Regions from separate parts of the Rubrivivax sp. JA1026 genome, predicted to be linked through region 2. Evidence: predicted binding sites of a transcription regulator. Region 2 holds the regulator's gene; each other region holds the start of a gene.
What was found. The regulator sigma-54, encoded in region 2, starts transcription at its own class of promoters, with help from an activator protein. The targets are predictions, from matches to a motif close to TGGCANGNAANCTGCTTT.
Positions count from the first base shown of each region.

Region 1: the regulator sigma-54 is predicted to act here: its motif matches at 2,758-2,775, upstream of G5B56_RS05845 (PEP-CTERM sorting domain-containing protein).
Region 3: the regulator sigma-54 is predicted to act here: its motif matches at 2,991-3,008, upstream of nifB (nitrogenase cofactor biosynthesis protein NifB).

Region 1 is NZ_JAALCQ010000002.1:472,814-477,786, forward strand. Features, by position in the region: gene G5B56_RS05840 (TIGR03013 family XrtA/PEP-CTERM system glycosyltransferase) at 1-1,226, opposite strand, end outside; gene G5B56_RS05845 (PEP-CTERM sorting domain-containing protein) at 1,687-2,703, opposite strand; gene G5B56_RS05850 (GMC oxidoreductase) at 2,893-4,515, opposite strand; gene G5B56_RS05855 (glycosyltransferase) at 4,512-4,973, opposite strand, start outside.
Region 2 is NZ_JAALCQ010000007.1:192,052-197,024, forward strand. Features, by position in the region: gene G5B56_RS13480 (thiol:disulfide interchange protein DsbA/DsbL) at 1-87, shown strand, start outside; gene lptA (lipopolysaccharide transport periplasmic protein LptA) at 203-823, shown strand; gene lptB (LPS export ABC transporter ATP-binding protein) at 823-1,581, shown strand; gene G5B56_RS13495 (RNA polymerase factor sigma-54) at 1,592-3,094, shown strand; gene G5B56_RS13500 (class I SAM-dependent RNA methyltransferase) at 3,302-4,537, shown strand; gene G5B56_RS13505 (DsbA family oxidoreductase) at 4,534-4,973, shown strand, end outside.
Region 3 is NZ_JAALCQ010000010.1:125,329-130,301, forward strand. Features, by position in the region: gene G5B56_RS16630 (hypothetical protein) at 1-145, opposite strand, end outside; gene G5B56_RS16635 (nitrogen fixation protein NifZ) at 154-411, opposite strand; gene G5B56_RS16640 (nitrogen fixation protein NifZ) at 421-756, opposite strand; gene G5B56_RS16645 (iron-sulfur cluster assembly accessory protein) at 767-1,153, opposite strand; gene G5B56_RS16650 (4Fe-4S binding protein) at 1,156-1,350, opposite strand; gene nifB (nitrogenase cofactor biosynthesis protein NifB) at 1,386-2,960, opposite strand; gene G5B56_RS16660 (DNA gyrase inhibitor YacG) at 3,101-3,301, opposite strand; gene zapD (cell division protein ZapD) at 3,324-4,079, opposite strand; gene coaE (dephospho-CoA kinase) at 4,104-4,730, opposite strand; gene G5B56_RS16675 (A24 family peptidase) at 4,712-4,973, opposite strand, start outside.

The DNA of each region.
Region 1 (4,973 bases), on a different contig from region 2:
CAGCCGGTGACCCCCGGCTTGACGCTGTGGCGCACCGCGAAGAACGGGATCTCGCGCGTCAGCTGCTCGACGAAGAACGGGCGTTCGGGGCGCGGGCCGACCAGGCTCATCTCGCCCTTGAGCACGTTGAACAGCTGCGGCAGCTCGTCGATGCGCAGCAGCCGGATGACGTGGCCGACACGCGTGACGCGGTCGTCCTGCGCCGTGGCCCAGCGCGGCTTGCCGTCCTTCTCGGCGTCGGTGCGCATGCTGCGGAACTTGGTCACCATGAAGCTCGCGCCGCCCAGGCCGACGCGCTCCTGGCTGTAGAACACCGGGCCGCGGCTGTCGATCTTGATCGCCAGCGCGGTGAGCAGCATCACCGGCGCCGACAGCACGATCAGCAGCGTGCTGAACAGGATGTCGAAGACACGCTTGATCGCGGTGCGCACGGCGCCCTGGTTGAAGCCCTCGCCGAAGATCAGCCAGCCGGCGTTGACGAAGTCGACGCGGATCTGGCCGAGCCGCTTCTCGAAGTGCGTGGACAGGTCGTAGACCTTGACGCCGATGAGCTTGCAGTCGAGCAGCTGGCGCAGCGGCATGCTGCCGGAGCGGCGTTCGGTCAGCGCGACGACGATCTCGTCGACGCCCAGCTGTTCGGCCAGCGCCGGCAGCGCGAGGTCCGAATGCAGGATCTGGCCCTCGGGCACCGCCGTCTCGCGCTCGTTCGGGCCGGGCAGGAAGCCGACGATCTCGACACACGGGTCCGAGGCGAGCAGCGTCTGGCCGACGATCTGCGCGGCCGGGCCGGCGCCGAAGACCATCACCCGCACCCGGTCGCGGTCGCGTGCGCCCCAGTGGGTCACGTAGACGCGCCGCGCGACGACGGCGGCCACGCCGGCCATCGCCGCGATCTGGACGACGTGGCGCTCAGGCGCGGCGGCCGGCAGCAGGCCGAAGCCGAGATAGGCCAGCGGCAGCACGATGACGAGCATCGCCACGGCGCGGGCGCAGCTCTGCACCGGCGTCAGGTTGGGGCCGCGCTGGTAGATGCCGGTGGCTGCGCTGATGACCACCATGCCGGCGGCCAGCGACAGCACGTGCGGGCCGGCGACCGTCAGCAGGTCGGGTGCGTGGCCGAAGGGCACGAAGAACACCGCGACGAGCATCAGCACCAGCAGGGCGCAGTCCGAGGAGATCTGCAGCAGCGTCTGGCGGTGCACGTAGTGGTTGAAGATGCGGATCATGGTCGCTACCGGGTGAGCTTCCGTGGCGATGGCCGCTGGGACCAGCAGGCGGTGGAGAGCCTGGAGGTGATCGTCCCCGGCCGTTTGATGCTTGTTGCAAGCAGGCGTGACCTGCTTTCAGGCACTGTAGGGAAGGCCCCCGGGCAGCGGCACCCCCGGCTCACGGGATCGGGGCGCTTAGCGCGCTGAAGCCGCAAAGAATGCGACTTGCGTCATGAAAACGCGAGGCTGTGGCGCCTCGGCATGGCGCCAGTTGCCGCTTCAGTGGCTGGGGCCGCCCAGCGCCGCGGCGCAGGCGTCCGGTCTGGCTCGCCGGGCCCGGGCCCGTGGCCGCGGGTCCGGGGACGACGGCACCCCCACGATCGTGGTCGCCGTCACCTCGTGTATCCGGGCGTGTCGGTGCGACGCACCAAAAGAAACGGGGGGCCGAAGCCCCCCCGATGCGTGCCGGCGGCAGGTCTCAGCCGCGGCGACGGCGCGAGGCCGCGAAGCCGGCGGTGCCGAGAGCCAAGCCGACCAGGGCCAGCGTGCCCGGTTCCGGAACGTCGCCGGTGACCGCCGAGTTGAAGTCGGTCTGGGCGATGAAGTCCGGGGCGCCCGGGGTGCCACCGTTGATGTTGCCCACCACCGGGGTGTAGCCGCCCGAGCCGCCGTTGGCGGCGTAGGTGCCGTCCACGTGCACGTTGTCGCATGTCGACACGTGACCGGTGCTGCCGACCGCCGCGCCGTTCTGCGTCGTGTTGAAGCAGTCCGACGGGTTGACCGAGGTGTACGGCAGGCCGATCGAGATGTTCGCGAAGTTGATCGTGAACCCGGTCAGCGTCGTCAGGAAGAAGGTCGGGTCGAGCGCGATGCTATCGGTGCCCGCAGTGATAGCCTCTTGCGAGCCGAAGCCCCTCACGGTCTGCTGGCCGGTGTAGTCGTTCCCGTTGAAGCCGTCCAGGACGGCGGCCGCCGAGGTGATCGTGAAGTTGCCGAACGCGTCGACGGTGATGCCCGACAGCTTGCCGATCAGGCGGCCGTCGTTGAAGCCGTTGCCGGTCAGGTCGGTGGCGTTGGTGCCGCTCGGCGCGCTGTAGTAGATCTCCAGCCAGCCGGCGCCGGTCGTGGCAAACGTGGCGGAAGTCAGGCCGGGGCCGACGCCGACGACCCGCTCGGTGTACCCGGCGACCAGCGTGATCTCGCCGAAGTTCGGGGGCAGCGTGCCCGAGCTGCCGCCGTTGGCCAGCGTGTAGCCGGTCAGCTTGGCGTGCGTGTAGACCTGGAACTCCGTCGACCCGCCGTTCTGGGTGGCGAAGTTGACGATGGCGTTGTTCGCGCCCTGGGCCAGGAAGCTGGTCTGCGACCAGTCCAGCGCCGTGACTTCGACCGGGGCCAGGCCACCGGCGCCGTCCAGGTCGAGAACAAGGCCGGCGTGGGCGGGGCCGGCGAGGGCGAAGGCACTACCGATCAGTGCACCCAGGATGCTCTTGCGCATTCGGACTCCTCTCAGGATTCGTTGCAGTACTGGGCACGTGCCCGCTGAGCCAACAAAGCAACGGCTGTGCCACTTTCGCCAAGTGGCTGTCATGAAAGGGAAAAGTGGCTTTTCATGGCCTCTGTCCGGTGACCTGTGTAAGGCTTTCCGACAGGGCTGGAGACGGCCTGCCGGGGCCGGAGGCCGGGCTCAGCCGCCCGTCGCCAGCAGCCGCCCGGCCACCCGCAGCGCGTTGGCCGCGATCGTCAGGCTCGGGTTGGTGCCGCCGCTGGACGGGAAGAAGGAGCTGTCGACGACGTAGACGTTGTCGAGCTCGTGGACCCGGTTGTCGCGGTCGAGCACGCTGTGCCGCGGGTCGTCGCCGAAGCGGCAGGTGCCGCAGACGTGGGCGATGCGCTGGTTGTTCGCCACCTGGTCCAGGCGGCGCCAGCGCCGGCCCTGCAGCGTGCGCCGCAGGTGCGCGCGCAGCGTTCTCATGCGCTCGTGGGCCTCGGGGCGCAGCCGGTACTCCAGCAGCACGCGCTGCGGCCCGTCCGGGTGGCAGGCGACGCGGTTGTCGGCGTACGGCAGATCCTCGGCGATCGTCGCCAGCGTCATCCAGCCTTCGCTGAGGTCGCGCAGCAGCGGCAGCATCAGCGGCCGCGCCAGTTCCAGCAGCCCGGCGGCGGCGGCCCAGGGCGTGGCGCGCAGGTCCGAGGCCAGCGAGCCCAGCAGCATCGGCGCCGGGGGCAGGCGGCCGAAGGACTGCAGCGTGCCGAGCTTGGCGCCGCCGTCGACGTAGAAGTCGTTGCAGGCCAGTTCCTTGCGCCGGTTGTCGAAGGGCTCGTCCGCCGCCCGCGGGCGCACCAGGTAGACGTCGATCAGGTGGCGCATCAGGCAGCGCCCGAGCAGCCCCGACCCGTTGCCCAGCCCGGCGCCGCCGGCCGAGCGCAGCAGGATCAGCGGCGACTGCAGCGCCCCGGCGGCCAGGATCACGCGCCGGCCGCGCAGCGTCAGCGGGCGGCCGCGCCAGGTGCAGCGCAGGCCGCCGGCGCGGCGCCCGTCGGCCAGCAGCTCCAGCACCCGGCAGCCGGCGAGCAGCGTCGCGCCGTGATCGCGCACGGCCGGCACGAGGCAGGCGCTCTCGGCGTCACGCTTGCAGCCGTGGCGGCAGAGAAAGCTCTGGCAGGACCCGCAGCCCGGCCGGTACTCGCAGGCGCTGGGCAGGCGGTACGGATGCAGGCCGCGCGCGCGCAGGAAGTCGGCGAACTCGCTGCCGGCCGCCGACAGCGGCGCCGGCGCCGGCAGCCGCGGCGCGTGCGCGGCCAGCGGGTCGGCGTCGCCGCGCACCCCGTACAGCGTCTCGGCCTGCTCGTAGAACGGCAGCAGCTCGGCGTGCGACACCGGCCAGCGTTCGACGACCGCGGCGTCGACGGCACCGGCGGCGAAGCGGCCGGGCTCGAAGTCCTCCGGCGTGAAGCGCTCCATCGCCATGCCGTACAGCGCGCTCGAGCCGCCCGGCCCGTGGCCGATGAACGGCGTGAACTCGCGCTCGCGGCGGGCGCTGCGGTCGACGATGCGGTCGGCGCAGCGCCCGCCGCGCGCCGCCAGCGCGGCGTCGCCCGGCCCGAGCGCGCGGCCGTCGCGGCCGGCGGCGAGCTCCGGGTACTCGCCCAGCAGCGCGTCGTCGCCGCGGTCGCCGAGCTCGCAGAACAGCACCTGCTGGCCGGCGCGGGCCAGCGCGTGGCCGATCGTCGCGCCGCCGATGCCGGTGCCGACGACGATCGTGTCCCACAGCCGGTCCAGCCCCTCGGGCGCGGTGTCGGTCGTCATGGCCGGTCCTCGCGGGCTGCGCCCGTCACCTCGTCGACATAACGCACGAAGCGCTCGCGTGCCTCGCCGGCGCCCAGGCGCGCCAGCGTCTCGCGGCCCGGGCCGCCGGACAGCAGCGCGGCCGCGGCGCGCCGCACCGCGGCGGCCGACAGCCGGTCGGCGCGCAGCGCGATGCCGGCGCCGGCGGCCTCCAGGCCGCGCATGTTGAGCATCTGGTCCATGTTGCTGCAGATCCCGAGCACCGGCGTGCCGGCGGCCAGCGCCTGCTGCGAGGTCGGGCTGCCGCCGTTGCAGACCACGAGCGCGGCGCGTGCCGCGGCGGCCTCGCCCGGCAGGTAGTCGGCGACGCGCAGGCCGGCGCGCGGCCGCGGCGCCGGTGCGCCGGCGGTCGCCAGCATCGTGCGCGCGCCGAGTGCGTCGAGCGCGTCGAGCACGGTCTCGATCGCCGCGGCGTCGCC
Region 2 (4,973 bases):
TACACTTCCGGCGCCCTGGCCGGCGGCCACGAGCGTGCGCTCGCGGTGGCCGACTTCCTGATCGCCCGCTCCCGCCAGGGCGCCTGAGCCCGGGCCCGCGCCGGGTCTTGATCCGGCGCATCGGCCTCGCAACGCGGGGCCCGCGAACCCTGTTCGACGGCACGAACTTGTGGCTAGAATGCTTGCAAGTTTCGTGCCGAAAATGACGCTCCGTTTCGCCCTCCTCCGCCGTGCCGCACCGCTGGTGCTGGCGCTGCTGTGCGCCGCCGCGGCCGCCGAGCGCGCCGACCGCGAGCGCCAGATGGTCGTCGAGGCCGACCGGCCGGGCTCGGTCGACCTGCAGCGCCAGCTCGTCGAGTTCAACGGCAACGTCGTCATCACCCAGGGCACGATGGTCATCCGCGCCGACCGCGTCGAGCTGCGCGAGACGGCCGACGGCTACCGCGCCGCCACCGCCATCGGCAGCGCCGGCCGCCCGGCGAGCTACCGCCAGAAGCGTGACGGCGTCGACGAGGTCGTCGAGGGCGTGGCCGACCGCATCGAGTACGACGGCCGCGCCGACACGCTGCGTTTCATCGGCAACGGCGCGGTGCGCCGGCTGCGCGGCGCGGTCGTCGCCGACGAGATCACCGGCTCGCAGATCGTCTGGGACAACACCGCCGAGACCTTCAGCGTCGCCGGCGGCGAGACGACCCGTGCCAACCCGAGCGGTCGCGTGCGCGCGGTGCTGAGCCCGCGCAGCGACAAGGCGGCCACGCCGCCGGCCGCGCCGGCCTCGGCCGCGCCGCTGGCGCCGGCGCGCTCGCTCGGGGGCCAGCGCTGATGGAAACCGCCGTCGCGGGCAGCCGGCTCGAAGCCGAGAACCTGCAGAAGAGCTACGGCCAGCGGCGCGTCGTCAAGGACGTGCACCTGTCGGTGGCCGCCGGCGAGGTCGTCGGCCTGCTCGGCCCCAACGGCGCCGGCAAGACCACCACCTTCTACATGGTCGTCGGCCTGGTGCGTGCCGACGCCGGCCAGATCCGCATCGACGGCCGCCCGGTCGAGCGCCTGCCGATCCACCAGCGATCGCGCCTGGGGCTGTCGTACCTGCCGCAGGAAGCGTCGATCTTCCGCAAGCTGACCGTCGAGGAGAACATCCGCGCCGTGCTCGAGCTGCAGCAGGGCCCGGACGGCCGGCCGCTGAAGCCGGCGCAGATCCAGGAGCTGCTGGACAAGCTGCTGCACGACCTGTCGATCGAGAAGCTGCGCGACTCGCCGGCGCCGGCGCTGTCCGGCGGCGAGCGCCGCCGCGTCGAGATCGCCCGGTCGCTGGCCACGCAGCCGCGTTTCATCCTGCTCGACGAGCCCTTTGCCGGCGTCGACCCGATCGCCGTCATCGAGATCCAGCGCATCATCGCCTTCCTCAAGTCGCGCGGCATCGGGGTGCTGATCACCGACCACAACGTGCGCGAGACGCTGGGCATCTGCGACCGCGCCTACATCATCAGCGAAGGCAGCGTGCTCACCGAAGGCACGCCGCAGGCGATCGTCGAGAACGCCGAGGTGCGCAAGGTCTACCTCGGCGAGCATTTCAAGATGTGACGCGCGGCCGATGAAGCCCTCCCTCCAAGTCCGCCTGTCGCAGCATCTGGCGCTGACGCCGCAGCTGCAGCAGTCGATCCGGCTGCTGCAGCTGTCGACGCTGGAGCTGCACCAGGAAGTCGAGCAGATGCTCGAGCAGAACCCGTTCCTGGAGATGGACGAGGACGCGGCGACACCGTTCGACCCGCCGGCCGAACGTGCCACCGTCGACCGCGTCGCCGAGCGTGACGACGGCGACGGTGCCGCCGAGCCGGCACCGGCCGAGGTCGACGCCGCCGAGTTCGGCACCACCGAACGCGAGGACTGGGAGAACGGCACCGAGCGCGACGACTTCGACGGCATCCGCGAGACCCCGGCCGCGGCCGCGCCCGAAAGCGACGACGACCTCGACCCGCAGGAGCGCCGCGCCGGCGCCGGCACGCTGCAGGACCACCTGCGGCGCCAGATCGCCGGCATGCGGCTGTCGGCCGAGGACGCTGCGGCACTGCACGTGCTGATCGAGTCGCTGGACGACGACGGCTACCTCGCCGACCCGCTGGAGGACATCGCCGCGCGCCTGGCCGACATGCTGGACCTGGACGACGAGGAGCAGCGCGAGGCCCTGGCCGACCGCCTGCAGTGCGCGCTGCGCTGGCTGCAGAGCCTGGAGCCGACCGGCGTCGGCGCACGTTCGCTGTCCGAGTGCCTGGTGCTGCAACTGCGCACGACGCCGCGCTGCGAGGCGCGCGAGGTCGCGATCCGCATCTGCGAGCACTCGCTGGAGCTGCTGGCCCGGCGCGACGTGAAGAAGCTGACCGCCGCCACCGGCGCCGGCGAGGACCTGCTGCGCCAAGCGCAGGCACTGATCGTCGCCTGCGAGCCCAAGCCGGGGCGGCCGTTCGCGCCGGCCGAGTCGAACATCATCGTGCCCGACGTCATCGTCCAGAAGTCGGGGCGCGGCTTCAAGGTGCTGCTGAACCCGGACGTGATGCCCAAGCTGCGCATCAACGACCTCTACGCCCAGGCGATCCGCGGCCAGCGCAACGGCGCCGGCGGGCTGTCGTCGCGGCTGCAGGAGGCGCGCTGGTTCATGAAGAACATCCAGCAGCGTTTCGACACCATCCTGCGTGTGTCCAAGGCCATCGTCGAGCGCCAGAAGGGTTTCTTCACGCACGGCGCGATCGCGATGAAGCCGCTGGTGCTGCGCGAGATCGCCGACGAGCTGGGCCTGCACGAGAGCACGATCTCGCGCGTGACGACGGCCAAGTACATGGCCACGCCGCAGGGCACCTTCGAGCTGAAGTACTTCTTCGGCAGCTCGCTGAACACCGAGGCCGGCGGCAACGCGTCGAGCACCGCGGTGAGGGCGCTGATCCAGCAGCTCGTCTCGGCCGAGGACGCCAGCAAGCCGCTGTCGGACAGCCAGCTGTCGCAGATGCTCGAGGAGCAGGGCATCCAGGTCGCGCGCCGCACCGTCGCCAAGTACCGCGAGGCGCTGAAGATCGCGCCGGCCTCGCTGCGCCGGGCGATCTGACGCGACCACAGCCCGGGGTCAGGTCCCGCAGGACCTGACCCCGTCCTCCGCCGCGACGCGCCGCCGCCGCAGCTGAGGCAGCCCGGGCAGCCCGGGGTCAGGTCTCGCGAGACCTGACCCCGTCCTCCGCGTCCTCCGCCACAACGCGCCGCCGCCGCCGCCGCAGCTGGACTACAGTCCAGCGCTTTCGTCCGTCGCGCCGCCGTCATGACCGTCTCCCTGTTCCTTCCCTGCGCCGGTGGCGTCGAGCCGCTGCTGGCCGACGAGGCCGCCCGCATCACCGGCTGCCGCACCGAGGCCGTGCGCGGCGGCGTCTTCGTCGACGGCGACGCCCGCGCCGCGATGGCGCTGAACCTGGAGAGCCGGCTCGCCCAGCGTGTGCTGTGGCCGCTGATCGACGGCCCCTACCGCGACGAGCACGAGCTCTACGAACTCGCGCGCCGCGTGCGCTGGGACGACTGGATCACGCCGCGCCAGACGCTGCGTGTCGACGTCGCGGCGCAGCGTTCGCCGCTGAAGAGCCTGAACTTCGCGACGCTGCGCGTGAAGGACGCCGTCTGCGACCAGCTGCGCGAAACGAGCGGCGAACGCCCCAGCGTCGACACCCGCCACCCCGACCTGTCGCTGCAGCTGTACGTCGGCCCCGAGCACGCGACGCTGTACGCCGACACCTCGGGCGAGGCGCTGTTCAAGCGCGGCTGGCGCGACGAACGCGCCGGTGGCGTCAAGGGCGAGGCGCCGCTGAAGGAGACGCTGGCCGCGGCGATGCTGGCCGCCGCCGGCTGGCAGGGCCGCGAGGAGGACGGCGCGCTGCTCGACCCCTGCTGCGGCGCCGGCACGATCGCCATCGAGGCCGCGCAGATCGCCTGCGGCATCGCCCCGGGCATCAAGCGCCGTTTCGCCTTCGAGCGCCTGCTGCCCTTCCGCGACCAGCTCGGTGCCTGGCGCGAGCTGCAGCAGGCCGCGCGCGAACGTGTGCACGCGCCTGCGGTCGAGGTCTTCGCCGGCGACGTGAGCTTTCGCATGACCGACTTCGCGGCGCGCAATGCCGCCAACGCCGGCGTCGGCCAGGCCATCGCCTTCAAGACTGCCGACGCGCTGCAGCGCCCGGCGCCGGCCGAACGCGGCACGCTGATGCTCAACCCGCCGTACGGCGAGCGCATCGCGCCCAAGGGCAGCGGCAGCGCCCGCGGCGACGCGCCCGGCGGCGCGCGTGAAGGCTTCGACGGCGGCGGCTCGTCGGCCGAGTTCTTCGGCGCGCTGGCCGCGCACTGGAAACGCCGCTACGCCGGCTGGACGGCCTGGGTGCTGAGCCCGGAGATGAAGCTGCCGTCGCTGATGCGGCTGAAGGAGAGCCGGCGCGTGCCGATGTGGAACGGGCCCATCGAATGCCGGCTGTTCCGCTTCGACATGGTTGCCGGGTCCAACAAGGAGGCCGCATGAAGCGTCTGCACATCGACTTCGTCAGCGACGTCGTCTGCCCCTGGTGCGCCGTCGGCCTGGCGTCGCTGGAGCGGGCGCTCGAGAACCTGGCCGGCGAGATCGAGGCCGAGATCGAGGTTCGCCCGTTCGAGCTGAACCCCGACATGGCGCCCGAAGGCGAGGCCATCGACGAACATCTTCAGCGCAAGTACGGCGGCGCGCCCGAGCAGTTCGCCGCCGTGCGGCGCACGCTGGCCGAACGCGGCGCGGCGGTCGGCTTCGCCTTCGGCGAGCGCACGCGCATCTGGAACACCTTCGACGCCCACCGGCTGCTGCACTGGGCCGGTCTCGAAGGCCGGGCGCTGGACCTCAAGCGGGCGCTGCTCGCCGCCTACCACGGCGAAGGCCGCAACCCGAGCGACCCCGAGGTGCTGGCCCAGGTCGCGGCCGGCGTCGG
Region 3 (4,973 bases), on a different contig from region 2:
GGATCTTCCAGCCCGCGCCTTCGGCCGCCAGGCGCGGGCGCACGTAGCGGTAGCGGCTGCGTGCAGCCAGCGCACGCTCGATGCGCGCCGCGTCCAGCGCGACGACGGCGGCCCGCGGGCCACGGTCGACGGGCGGGCGGCGCACGGCGGCGTTCATCCGCCGGCCCCGGCTTCTGTGGCCGGCACGATCTCCTCCTCGAGGCAGCCGAGCACGCACAGGCCGAAGTCGACCATGTACAGCGGCACGTTGGCCTCGGCGTGGTGGCCGACCTGGACGATCTCGCCCGGGCCGCCACGCACGATCAGCAACTGGTCTTCTTCGGCGTCGGGCACCGAGCCGTCGTTGTAGAGGTCGACGGCGGCCCGGACTTCCAGGCCCCAGGGGTAGCGCGGCAGGCGGGGGTCGAGCATCGTGGGTCCTCAGCGCAGGTCGTCGAGTTGGCCGGCGCGCTCGCCCAGCCGGGCCAGCACCTCGGGCGGCAGATGGTCGAGCGTGCACAGCTCCTTGGCGCGCATGCCGACCTGGCGGCCGCTGGCGACGAACTCGACGGTGTAGATGTAGTACTGCTGCAGGAAGCTGCCGACCGAGCGCACGTAGCCGACGTCGCCGCGTTCGACCAGCACGTCGCCGATGTCGCGGCCGCCGAAAGTGCCGTCGTTGCGCACCTTGATGCGGGCGGCGACGCGTTCGCCGATCTCGAAACGCGGCGGGCCCGCGAGTTCGACCTCGTCGTCGTCGCGCACGATGTCCGCCATGTCGGCCTCGCTAGGCGCGGCTGATGCGGCGCAGCGAGTCCAGCGACACGCTGGCCTGCGCCGGCGGCGCCGCACCGGCGCTGGAGCAGCCGCAGGCGGCCTGCCTCGGGTCGTGGAAACGCAGGCCGCTGGAGGTCGGCGTGTCGGCGAAGTCGACCGTCACGCCGTCCAGCAGCGCGGCGCTGGCCGCGGGCAGGAAGACACGCAGGCCGTTGACGTCGAGCACGGCGTCGCCATCCTGCGGCTCGGCGTCGAGGCTGAAACTGCTCGACAGCCCCGAGCAGCCGCCCGGCGTCACCGTCAGCCGGAACCCGCCGGCCGGGTGCTCCGACAAGCGCAGCAATCGCCGCATGAACTTCTCGGCGGCGGGGGTGACGACGACGTTCGCCGCGCCCATCGTCAGACCTTCTTGATGCAGTTGTCGACGGGGCAGACGGCGATGCACTGCGGGGCGTCGAAGTGGCCTTCGCACTCGGTGCACTTGGCCGGATCGATGATGAAGCTGCCGCCCTTTTCGCGGATGGCGTTGTTCGGGCATTCGGCTTCGCAGGCCGAGCAGCCGGAGCACATGGAGGCGATGATCTTCAGGGCCATGGGGTTCTCCTCGTGGGGCAGGGAAGGGGACGGGATCAGGCCGCCGCGGTGCCGGTGAAGGCCCCCAGGCGCAGGCGCGCGTCGCCGCGCGGCTGGTGGACGACGGCGCCGCTGGCGATGCGTTCGCGGTAGTCGGCGAACCAGGCCAGCGCGGCCTTCTCGATGAACTCGTGGGCGTAGCGGTCCACCGGCTCGATGCCGGCGCGTTGCAGCTCGTCGCGCGGGCAGGCGCCGATCTTGGCGACCAGCACCGCGTGGCAGTCGGCCAGCGCCTGGACGATGGACGGCAGCTGCTCGTCCTCGCCGTAGCCGCCCTGGCAGTACAGGTCGACGCGGCGGTGGCCGACGAAGCTCGCGGCGCCGGCGCCGACCTCGTAGATCTGGAACTCGGTGGCGTGGCCGAAGTGCTGGTTGACCCGGCCCTGGCTCTCGCTGGCCACGGCGACCAGCACCTTCAGCCCGTCGTCGGCGAGGCGCGTGTCGAAAGCCGCGGCCAGCGCGTCGACCTTGGCCTGGTGCTGGGCCTGGCGCTGCAGCTCGACCTGCTGCTGGTAGGCGCGGCGCTTGTCCAGGTCGTAGACGACGGCCAGGTCCTCGATCTTCTCGAGCGTGAACTCGTCGCTGCGGTCTTCGCCGAGCATGCCGACGGCGTCGGCGCGGCACTGGCGGCAGTGGCGCATCAGGTTGGCGCCGCCGGCGCAGGCGTCCTGCACGGCCTTCAGCTCCTGCGCCGTCGGGCCGCGCTGGCCGTTGAGGCCGTAGAAGGTGCCGTGCTCGGCCTCCGAGATCAGCGGCATGATGTTGTGCAGGAAGGCGCCGCGTGCCTTGACGGCCTTGTTCACCTCGATCAGGTGCTCGTCGTTGACGCCCGGGATCAGCACCGAGTTCACCTTCACCAGCACGCCGCGTGCGGTGAGCATCTCCAGGCCCAGCATCTGCCGCTCGTGCAGGATGCGCGCCGCTTCCAGGCCGGTGACGCGGCGGTGGTCATGGAAGATCCAGGGATAGATCTTCTCGCCCACGGCCGGGTCGACCATGTTGATCGTGATCGTGACGTGGTCGACGTTGTACTTGACGATCTCGTCGACCCAGTCGGGCAGCGCCAGGCCGTTGGTCGACAGGCAGAGCTTGATGTCCGGCGCGTGCTGCTGCAGCAGGCGCATGGTCTCGAAGGTCTTCTGCGGATTGGCCAGCGAGTCGCCGGGGCCGGCGATGCCCAGCACCGTCATCTGCGGGATCGCGCTGGCCACCGCCAGCACCTTCTTCACCGCCTGCTCGGGCGTCAGCTTCTGGCTGACGACGCCGGGGCGGCTCTCGTTGCTGCAGTCGTACTTGCGGTTGCAGTAGTGGCACTGGATGTTGCAGGCCGGGGCGACCGCGACGTGCATGCGCGCGAAGTGGTGGTGCGCTTCCTCGGAGTAGCAGGGATGGTTCTTGACCTTCTCCCAGATCTCCGCCGGCATGTCCTCGGGGCCGGCCGAGGAGCCGCAGCCGGACTTGCCGGCACCGCCGCTGCTGCTGCAGCCGCCAGCACTGGCGGGCGCGGCGTCGCCGAGGGCGGGCCGGCTGCGGCGCAGGTCACCGATCGAGATGAAGGCTGTGTGGCTCATGGCGGGCCCGTCGGTTGAGGACGAGCCCGCACTGCGAGAGCCGTGCCATGCCTCGATCCCTTATGGATCAAGGACTTGCGGAAGGTGTCGGGCGTCGGCCGGCTGTGCTCTTCGCGACAAAGCCGACAGCGGCCGGGGCGTTATTGGCGTGTCGGCGGGCTCGGCGTGTCGTCGCCGGCGTCGGGCGGCGCCTCGGCGGCGACGCGGTAGCTCTCGCTGGCCCAGGCGCCCAGGTCCAGGCTGCGGCAGCGTTCGCTGCAGAACGGGCGCCAGCGGTTCTGCGGCGAATACGGCGTCGGCGTCTTGCAGGCCGGGCAGGGGACGAGGCGGGCAGCGGTCACGGGGAAACGAAGGGGAGACAGGTCAGGCGCAGAGCGTCAGCTCGAAGTCGCGGTCTTCGGCGGCCAGGCGCAGCCGGCCGTCGGCGTCGGGGCGCATCAGGCGCACGCCGACCATCAGCCGGTGGCCGGTCATCTCGGGCACCAGGCCGTCGGCGGCGTCCAGGCGCACGCGCATCAGCTGGTAGGTGCGCCCGGCCGGCAGGCTCTGCTGGTACTGGCCGCCGGCGGCGACGACCCGCTGGGCCACGCCGCTGTCGCGCAGCAGGCCCAGCAGCACCTGCAGCGCCTCGGCCAGCGGCGACAGCGTCGCGATCCAGCCCATCAGGTCGGCGCGGCGCCTGGCCGGGTCGAGCTGCTGCCAGGCGTAGTACGAGGGCAGGTCGAACTCGCAGGTGCCGCCGGGGATGCCGATGCGGCTGCGGATGCCCATCAGCCAGTCGTTGCCCTGCAGCGCCTGGCCGGCCTTGCCCTGGAGCTGGTTGAGGCCGCTGAAGGCGGTGTCGATGCGGCCGACGATCTGGTCGAGCGCGGCCTCGGAGATGTGCGGGTTGCCGCGGTAGGACTGCAGCTGGGCGCGGTGGCGCTCCAGCTCCTTCAGCAGGTCGCTCTTCAGATCGGCGCGCGAGGCGACGTCCATGATCTCGAAGATCGTCGCCAGCGCGAAGTGGTGGTCCACCGGCGCGTCGCGTGCGACGAGCTGCCCGAGCCGGTCGAACAGGTGCTCGAGCCGCAGCATCGTGCGGATGCCCTCGTTGAACGGGTACTCGTACAGGACCAAAGTCGGCGCTCTTCGGGGGAATGCTCAGTGAGGACCATTGTTCCACAGCGCCCACAGCGCCCGGACCTCGGCGGCCAGTTCCCCGGGGGTGATCCCGTCATTGAAGATCACCGCGTCGGCGATGCGCCGGCGCGTGGCGCGGCTCGCCTGCTGGGCGATGACGCGGCGCACGGCGTCATCGCTCCAGCCCGAGCGCCGTGTCACGCGCTCGACCTGGGTGGCTTCGCGGCAGTCGACGACGAGGATGCGCTGGCAGCGTGCGCGCCAGTGCGCCGACTCGGCGAGCAGCGGCACGTCGAACACCACCGGCGCGTCGCCGGCCGCGGCGGCGCGCGCCAGCGCCTCGGCGCCGATCATCGGGTGCAGCACGGCTTCGAGCCGGCGTTTCGCGCCGGGGTCGGCGAAGGCCAGCGCGCGCATGCGCTCGCGGTCCATCGCGCCGTCGGCGCCGACGATCTCCGGCCCGAAGGCCGCGGCCAGCGCCGGCAGCGCGGCGCCGCCGGGCGCGGTGAGTTCACGCGCGATCGCGTCGGTGTCGACGACGACGGCGCCGAGTTCGGCCAGCAGCGCGGCGACGGTGCTCTTGCCGCTGCCGATGCCGCCGGTCAGGCCGAAGCGGCGCGGCCGGGGCGTCAGGCCCAGCCGATCCACGAGAGCACGGTCTCGCGGCCGGCCAGCAGCACGACGAGGCCGCCGCCGGCCAGGAAGGGCCCGAAGGGCACGAAGCGGCCTTCGCGCAGCGAACCGGTGGCCTTCATGCCGAGGCCGACGACGGCGCCGATGACCGAGGCCATCAGCACGATCGGCACGATGGCCTGCCAGCCCAGCCAGGCGCCGAGCGCAGCGAGCAGCTTGAAGTCGCCGTAGCCCATGCCTTCCTTGCCGGTGGCGAGC